3 regions of the Bradyrhizobium sp. CCBAU 25338 genome follow, and region 1 is predicted to be linked to each of the others. Evidence: predicted binding sites of a transcription regulator. Region 1 holds the regulator's gene; each other region holds the start of a gene.
What was found. The regulator PhoB, encoded in region 1, activates phosphate uptake and scavenging genes when phosphate is short. The targets are predictions, from matches to a motif close to TGTCATNNANCTGTCAT.

Region 1 (2,264 bases):
GCGAGATCGTCGGGGCCATGCGCGTCGCGACCGATCTCGAGCGCATCGGCGATCTCGCCAAGAACATGGGCAAGCGCGTCGCAGCGCTGGAGACGGATTTTCATCCGCTGAAACTGTTCCGCGGCCTGGAACACATGACCGACCTCGTACAGCAGCAGGTCAAGTCGGTGCTGGACGCCTATGCCGCGCACGATCTGCCGGCAGCGATGGCGGTGTGGAAGGGCGACGAGGAAGTCGATGCCATCTGCACCTCGCTGTTCCGCGAACTCCTCACCTACATGATGGAGGATCCGCGCAACATCTCGTTCTGCATCCATTTGATGTTCTGTGCCAAGAACATCGAGCGGATCGGCGACCACGCCACCAACATCGCCGAGACCGTATTCTACATGATCGAGGGTCAGGCGATCACCGACAAGCGGCCGAAGGGCGACATGACGACCTTCGCCACGACGGTGCCGAATACCTAAACGGTGCCGAATACCCAAGGAGCGACGACAACATGGGCGCACGCATTATGGTGGTTGAGGACGAGGAAGCTCTCACCGAGCTTCTTCGCTACAACCTCGAAGGCGACGGCTATGACGTTGAGACGGTGATGCGCGGCGATGATGCCGACACCCGCCTCAAGGAGCACATTCCCGATCTGATCGTGCTCGACTGGATGCTGCCGGGCCTGTCGGGCATCGAGCTGTGCCGGCGGCTGCGCACCCGTCCCGAAACCAAGCAGCTTCCGATCATCATGCTGACCGCGCGCGGCGAAGAAAGCGAGCGGGTGCGGGGACTTGCGACCGGTGCCGACGACTACATCGTCAAGCCGTTCTCGGTGCCGGAGCTGCTGGCGCGCGTGAAGGGCCTGCTCAGGCGCGCCAGCCCCGAGCGGCTCGCCACCGTGCTCGCCTATGGCGACATCGAGCTCGACCGCGACAAGCGCCGCGTGGCGCGTTCGGGCCGGCCGATCGATCTCGGCCCGACCGAATATCGTCTGCTGGAGTTCTTCCTGGAGCATCCCGGCCGCGTGTTCTCGCGCGAGCAGCTGCTCGACAGCGTCTGGGGCCGCGACATCTACATCGACGAGCGCACTGTCGACGTCCACATCGGCCGCCTGCGCAAGCTGCTCAATCTCGGCCGGGAGCAGGATCCGATCCGCACCGTGCGTGGCGCCGGCTATGCGCTGGACGATCGGTTCGCGAAGGCGGAGCAGACCTGAGTTTTGTGGATGTCGAATTAGCGAGCCGCGGCAACAATCTTGGCCGTCATCCCGGGGCGCGCGTAGCGCGAGCCCGGGATCCATAACCACAAGACGTGGTTTGGCGAAGACTCGCAGTAGCCATCTCGCGCAATCACTGCGCCCTGTGGTTATGGATCCCCGCCTCCGCGGGGATGACACCGAGTAAGTCGAGCCGTCATCGTGTGACGGCTGCAGTCAGCTAAATCCGCAAACTCACCGCGTGCCCGGCTTCGCCGGCGCGCGCCGGCGATCCGCTGCGGGTTGATACGCCACGCGCGAATGCTGGGCGCAATAGGGCAGGCCGGAGAGCGCCTTGCCGCCGCAGAAGAAGAAATCCGGGCTCGAGGGATCTCCGACCGGCCAGTGGCAGGTCGCCTCGTTCAGCTCCAGCAGCGACAGCCGCTGGTTCATCGGCACCACATTGTCGTAGGTGACGGGTTCGGCCTCCACCTCGACCTCGAAGGCCTGCGCCAGCGCGGTGTTGCCGCGGGCAACGGGGCGGGTCACCCGCATCATGTGCTGCGCGGGCCGCGCCTTGCGCGGCCGGGGCGCTGCCGACGAAGGGCTCTTGGCGCGGCCGGACAGGCCGAGCCGGTGCACTTTGCCGATCACGGCATTGCGGGTCACATTGCCGAGCTCCGCCGCGATCTGGCTGGCCGAAAGTCCGGCCTCCCAAAGCTTCTTCAGCTGCTCGACGCGATCATCGGACCAGGTCAAAACCGTCATTGCACCCTTTCCCTCGCTGCGCGCCTACCATCCTGGGGCCTTCGCAGCGATTGCCTAAGCCTTGAAAAACCCGTGCGGCCAGAATCCCTTAAGGCTCGCCGGGCGCGCTCAAGACGCCCGAACGTTTACGCCGGTACATGAGGACTTAAGGGATCAGAACTGCTGCACGAGATGTCGTATCTGACAGTCCAAACGCTACAATATGGCGTGACTCCCGCGCAAGAGTCCGCCGACTCGCGTCCACATGTTCCGTGGTGAAAATCCCGCGAAATCGGCACCGCAAGACTACGGATTCAGCGTTTCGCGG
Region 2 (2,264 bases), on a different contig from region 1:
TTCAACTCGATCAGCGCCGTGACGGATTTGCCGGCTTCGGCCGCTTCCGCGAGCGCGCGCACGATCGGCGAGTTGTTGGAGGTGCGGTAGAGCGTCTGCTTGATCGCGACGACGTCAGGGTCGCGCGCGGCCTGCTGAAGGAACTGCACCACCACGTCGAAGGATTCGTAGGGGTGATGGACGACGAGGTCCTTCTGCCGGATCGCGGCGAAGATGTCGCCGCCATGCTCGCGCACGCGCTCGGGGTGGCGCGGCACGTAGGGGGTGAATTCGAGGTCAGGCCGGTCGAGCCGCGTGAGTTGCGAGAGCTCGTTCATGGCGAGGACGCCGTCGACCAGGAACACCTCGTCATCGGCCGCCGACAGCGCATGCTGCACGAAGCTGCGCAACTGCTCCGGCATCTTGGCGTCGATCTCGAGCCGGATCACGGATCCGCGCCGGCGGCGCTTCAGCGCGGTCTCGAACAGGCGGACGAGGTCCTCCGCCTCTTCCTCGATTTCAAGCTCGGAGTCGCGGATGATCCGGAAGGAGCCCTGGCCGTGCAGATTGTAGCCGGGGAAAAGGCGGTTGATGAACAGGGCGGTCGCCTGCTCCAGCGAGATCAGGCGCACCGTGCCTTCGGCGGGCAGGCGGATGAAGCGGTCGATCTTGCCGGGCATGCGGATCAGCGCGTTCATCTGCCTGCCGTCGGCGGCGCGCGTGAGCTGGAGCGCGATGGTGAAGCCGAGGCTCGGAATGAACGGGAAGGGGTGGGCCGGATCGATCGCAAGCGGCGTCAGCAGCGGGAAGACGTTGTTGAGGAAATAGTCCTCGATCCAGGTCCGTTCCGACTTGGAGACGTCCTTGCCGTCGACCAGCACGATGCCGACCTCGGCCAGCGCGCTGCGCAGGTCGCGCCAGATCGCCTGCTGGTCCGAGGCGAGCTGGGAGACGGTACGGTTGATCAGGGCGAGCTGCTCCGACGGCGTCAGGCCGTCGGGGCTGCGTTCGGCAATGCCCTCGCGCACCTGGGCCTTGATGCCGGCAACGCGGACCATGAAGAACTCGTCGAGGTTATTCGCCGAAATCGACAGGAACCGAACCCGCTCCAGCACGGGGTGGCTGGGATTGACCGATTCCTCCAGGACTCGGCGGTTGAAATGCAGCCAGGACAGCTCGCGGTTGATGAACCGTTCGGGGCTCGACGCGATCGCCGGCAGGCCCTCGGCCTCCGATGCTTTCTCTTTAATTTCAATAGCTTGCGCAGAGTCCATCAGAAGTCGGTCCATCCTGTCTCGCCTCACTTTGCGACTTATGCGCAAAACCCCGGGGAGCATGTGTTACAGCGATGACGTTTCGATGACATTGATGTTCCGCCGTTCCGCCGCGTCAAGCCGTTGCAGAAGGCGTCGGGGTACAAGGGGCCGATCAGGGGTCCCGGAGCAACTCGGCGGCCAGCGCCCGGGTCACGGGGCGGCCGAGCCGCAGGGCTTCGCTGTCGAGCAGCTCCACGGCCTGCCGGGCCGCGGCCGAGGACCGCTCCAGGCGGGTGGCGAGGTAGCCGACTACGCTCTCGTCCACGGTGAGCTGGCGGTCGGCGCAGAACTTGACGATGAGGCCGCGAAAGAGCTGGTCGTCGGGGGGCAGCAGCGCGACCACCGGAACGGCCCGCAGACGCGAGCGCAGGTCGCGAAGCTCGATCTCCAGCGAGGCCGGCACCTCGCGTCCGGTGAGGAGGACGTAGGCGCCGTCCTCGCGGGCGAGGTTCATCAGGTGAAAGAGGGCTCGCTCGTCAAAATCCTTGGCCTTGAGATCCTCGACCACCAGCGCGCCGGTGGCGAGCGCGCCCGGGACGCCTGCCGCGGTCAGCGCATTGGCCGTGGTCGAGCGGGCGCCGGCTTCCTCGGCCCAGATCGCGGCGAGATGGCTCTTGCCGCTTCCTTCCGGGCCGGCCAGCCACATGATCCGGTTCGGCCATTCCGGCCAGCTGTCGATCAGGCCGAGACCAGCCGCATTGGCGGGGCCTTCGAGGAAGTTGTCCCGGCTTAGGCTCTCCGCATGCGGAAGTGCGAACGCCAATTGTCGGGGATGGACGCGGCCTGCCACGCTTGCTTTGCTCCATGCCGGCGCGCCGGCCCGTTTGAAGAGGTTCGACTTGATCGTGCGGGACTTGATCTTGCGAGACTTGGCCTTTTGCGGGGCCGCATCCCGGCTCATTTGGCCTCGATCGTGCTCATGTGCCGCAGCCACTCGACGAGATAGAGCGACACGGAGGAGAGCGTGAA
Region 3 (2,264 bases), on a different contig from region 1:
GCCCCTGCCCGCCGATACGTCTCATCGGGCGCGCCGATGCCACTGCCGGCGCCGGTCTCGACCGTCACCTGGTGCCCGGCGGCGACATACTCGCGGACGGCGCCCGGGGTGAGCCCGACGCGATATTCCTGCACCTTGATTTCCTTGGGCACACCGACACGCATCCCGGGCTCCCTTGCCAACGCACTGATTCCACTCATTCATCGTAGCGACGGCGCCCGTTTGGTTTCGTGCAAATATCCGCTAGGTTCGGCACGCGCGCGCCGGTTTCCGGCGCAAAAGTGCCCTTTAACGCTGGAAACGAAACCTTGGCCCTCGACCGGAAAGACCTCGCGATCCTCGCGGAACTCACGACCAATGCGCGGGCCAGCCACACCGAGCTTGCCAACAAGATCGGCCTGTCGAGCACGGCACTGGCGCGGCGGCAGAAGGCGCTGGAGGACGACGGCTACATCCAGGGCTACCAGGCCGCGCTCGACCTCGCCCGGTTCGGCCTCACCACCACCGTGCTGGTTCGCATCGCGCTGGAGAGCCAGAGCGACGATGCGCTGAAGGCATTCGAGGCGGAGGTGGTGAAATGCCCCTCCGTCGTGCGCTGCTTCCTGATGTCGGGCACCGACGACTACATCCTGATCGTGCTCGCGCGCGACATCCAGGACTTCGAGCGGATCCACCGCACCGAGCTGTCCCGCCTGCCCCGCGTCGCGCGTGTGCAATCGAGCTTCGCGCTGCGCGAGATCGTCAACCGCGCGGTACCGACCGTGGTGTTCGGGGAGACGAAGCGCTGACCTCGTTCGTCCCAACCGGAGAACCGGTCGGGAACCAAGCAGCCCGTCATCCGTTGGGCGCTATTGGCCAGCGGCGGCAATGCATCCTCGCGTCACATCCACAATCTGCCCAGCTCGGCCTTTCCGCAGGGAACAGACCATGGCCGACATCACGGATCAGATCCCCGAACGCATTCCGATCAACCTCGTCGTCAATGGCGCAAGGCGCACACCCGAGGTCGTGCCGTGGACCACGTTTCTGGATGCCCTGCGTGACCGCCTGGAGTTGACCGGCACCAAGAAGGGCTGCGATCACGGCCAATGCGGCGCCTGTACCGCGCTGATCGACGGAAGACGGGTCAACTCCTGCCTGACCCTCGCCGTCATGAAGGATGGCGCTGAGATCACGACGATTGAAGGCCTTGCCAAGGACGGCGCGTTGCATCTCCTGCAACAGGCCTTCATCGACTCGCCTGCTCGCCGCCGATCCAGGCGCGAAGCTGATTGCCGGCGGCACCAACCTGATCGACCTGATGAAAGAGAACGTCGAACGGCCCTCCCGGCTGATCGACATCTCCCGCCTGCGAACGCCGTCTATCATGCCACCGGCAAGCGCATTCGGCGCTTCCCGATCACGCTGGACAAGCTGATGGACTGAAGCCGCAGGTACTCGAACCTTCCCGCGGTTCTCGGCTCCTGTCATCCAGCTGTCATCGAATGTGCCGAGAGCTGTGTCTCCGCCACACTCGGGAGCCGACATGGACTATTTCAAGCGCTTCAATTTCCTGTTCGCCGCACCCATGTTCGATAGCGACGACCTCGAAGGCGTTCGCTTCAACCAGATCATCGAGGAGATCCAGCGCTCCGGATTCGAGGTGGTCCGGGCCCGCAAGCTGGAGGATGCCGAGATGGCGGTGCAGACCGATGCGGCGATCGGCTGCATGGTGGTGGACTGGGGCAAGAAGGGCCTCGAAGGCAAGACCTCGGCGCTGATCAATCTGATGCGCCGCCGGGGCCTCGACTTCCCCATCATCCTCCTGATCCGTCGCAAGCGGTTCGAGGATCTGCCGGTCGAGGTGCTCGATTTCATCGACGGCTATGTCTTTCTGTCCGAGGAGACGCCGCCCTTCATTGCCAAGAACCTGATCAGCCGCCTCAAGCAATATGCCGAGACGCTGAAGACCCCATTCTTCGGCGCGCTGGTCGACTATGCCGAGGAAGGCAACCAGCTCTGGACCTGTCCAGGCCACAACGGCGGCGTGTTCTACAACCGCAGCCCGATCGGACGCGTGTTCGTCGAGCATCTCGGCGAATCCGTGTTCCGTGACGACCTCGATAATTCCGTGCTCGATCTCGGCGACCTCCTCACCCATGAAGGCCCGGCGCTGAAGGCGCAGAAGGAAGCGGCCCAGATCTTCGGCGCCGAAAAGACCTATTTCGTGCTCAACGGCACCTCGACGTCGAACAAGGTCGCGCTCGGCGCCCTCGTCACCGACG

Region 2: the regulator PhoB is predicted to act here: its motif matches at 1,328-1,344, upstream of ACM42_RS25215 (RNA degradosome polyphosphate kinase).
Region 3: the regulator PhoB is predicted to act here: its motif matches at 1,465-1,481, upstream of ACM42_RS01425 (Orn/Lys/Arg decarboxylase N-terminal domain-containing protein).

The regions. Positions count from the first base shown of each region.
Region 1 is NZ_LFKY01000003.1:489,771-492,034, reverse strand. Features, by position in the region: gene phoU (phosphate signaling complex protein PhoU) at 1-470, shown strand, start outside; gene phoB (phosphate regulon transcriptional regulator PhoB) at 503-1,210, shown strand; gene ACM42_RS07580 (GcrA family cell cycle regulator) at 1,445-1,957, opposite strand.
Region 2 is NZ_LFKY01000040.1:177,317-179,580, forward strand. Features, by position in the region: gene ACM42_RS25215 (RNA degradosome polyphosphate kinase) at 1-1,253, opposite strand, end outside; gene ACM42_RS25220 (DnaA ATPase domain-containing protein) at 1,408-2,085, opposite strand; gene ACM42_RS25225 (CDP-alcohol phosphatidyltransferase family protein) at 2,193-2,264, opposite strand, start outside.
Region 3 is NZ_LFKY01000001.1:314,732-316,995, forward strand. Features, by position in the region: gene ald (alanine dehydrogenase) at 1-164, opposite strand, end outside; gene ACM42_RS01410 (Lrp/AsnC family transcriptional regulator) at 309-788, shown strand; gene ACM42_RS38565 (2Fe-2S iron-sulfur cluster-binding protein) at 928-1,425, shown strand; gene ACM42_RS01425 (Orn/Lys/Arg decarboxylase N-terminal domain-containing protein) at 1,526-2,264, shown strand, end outside.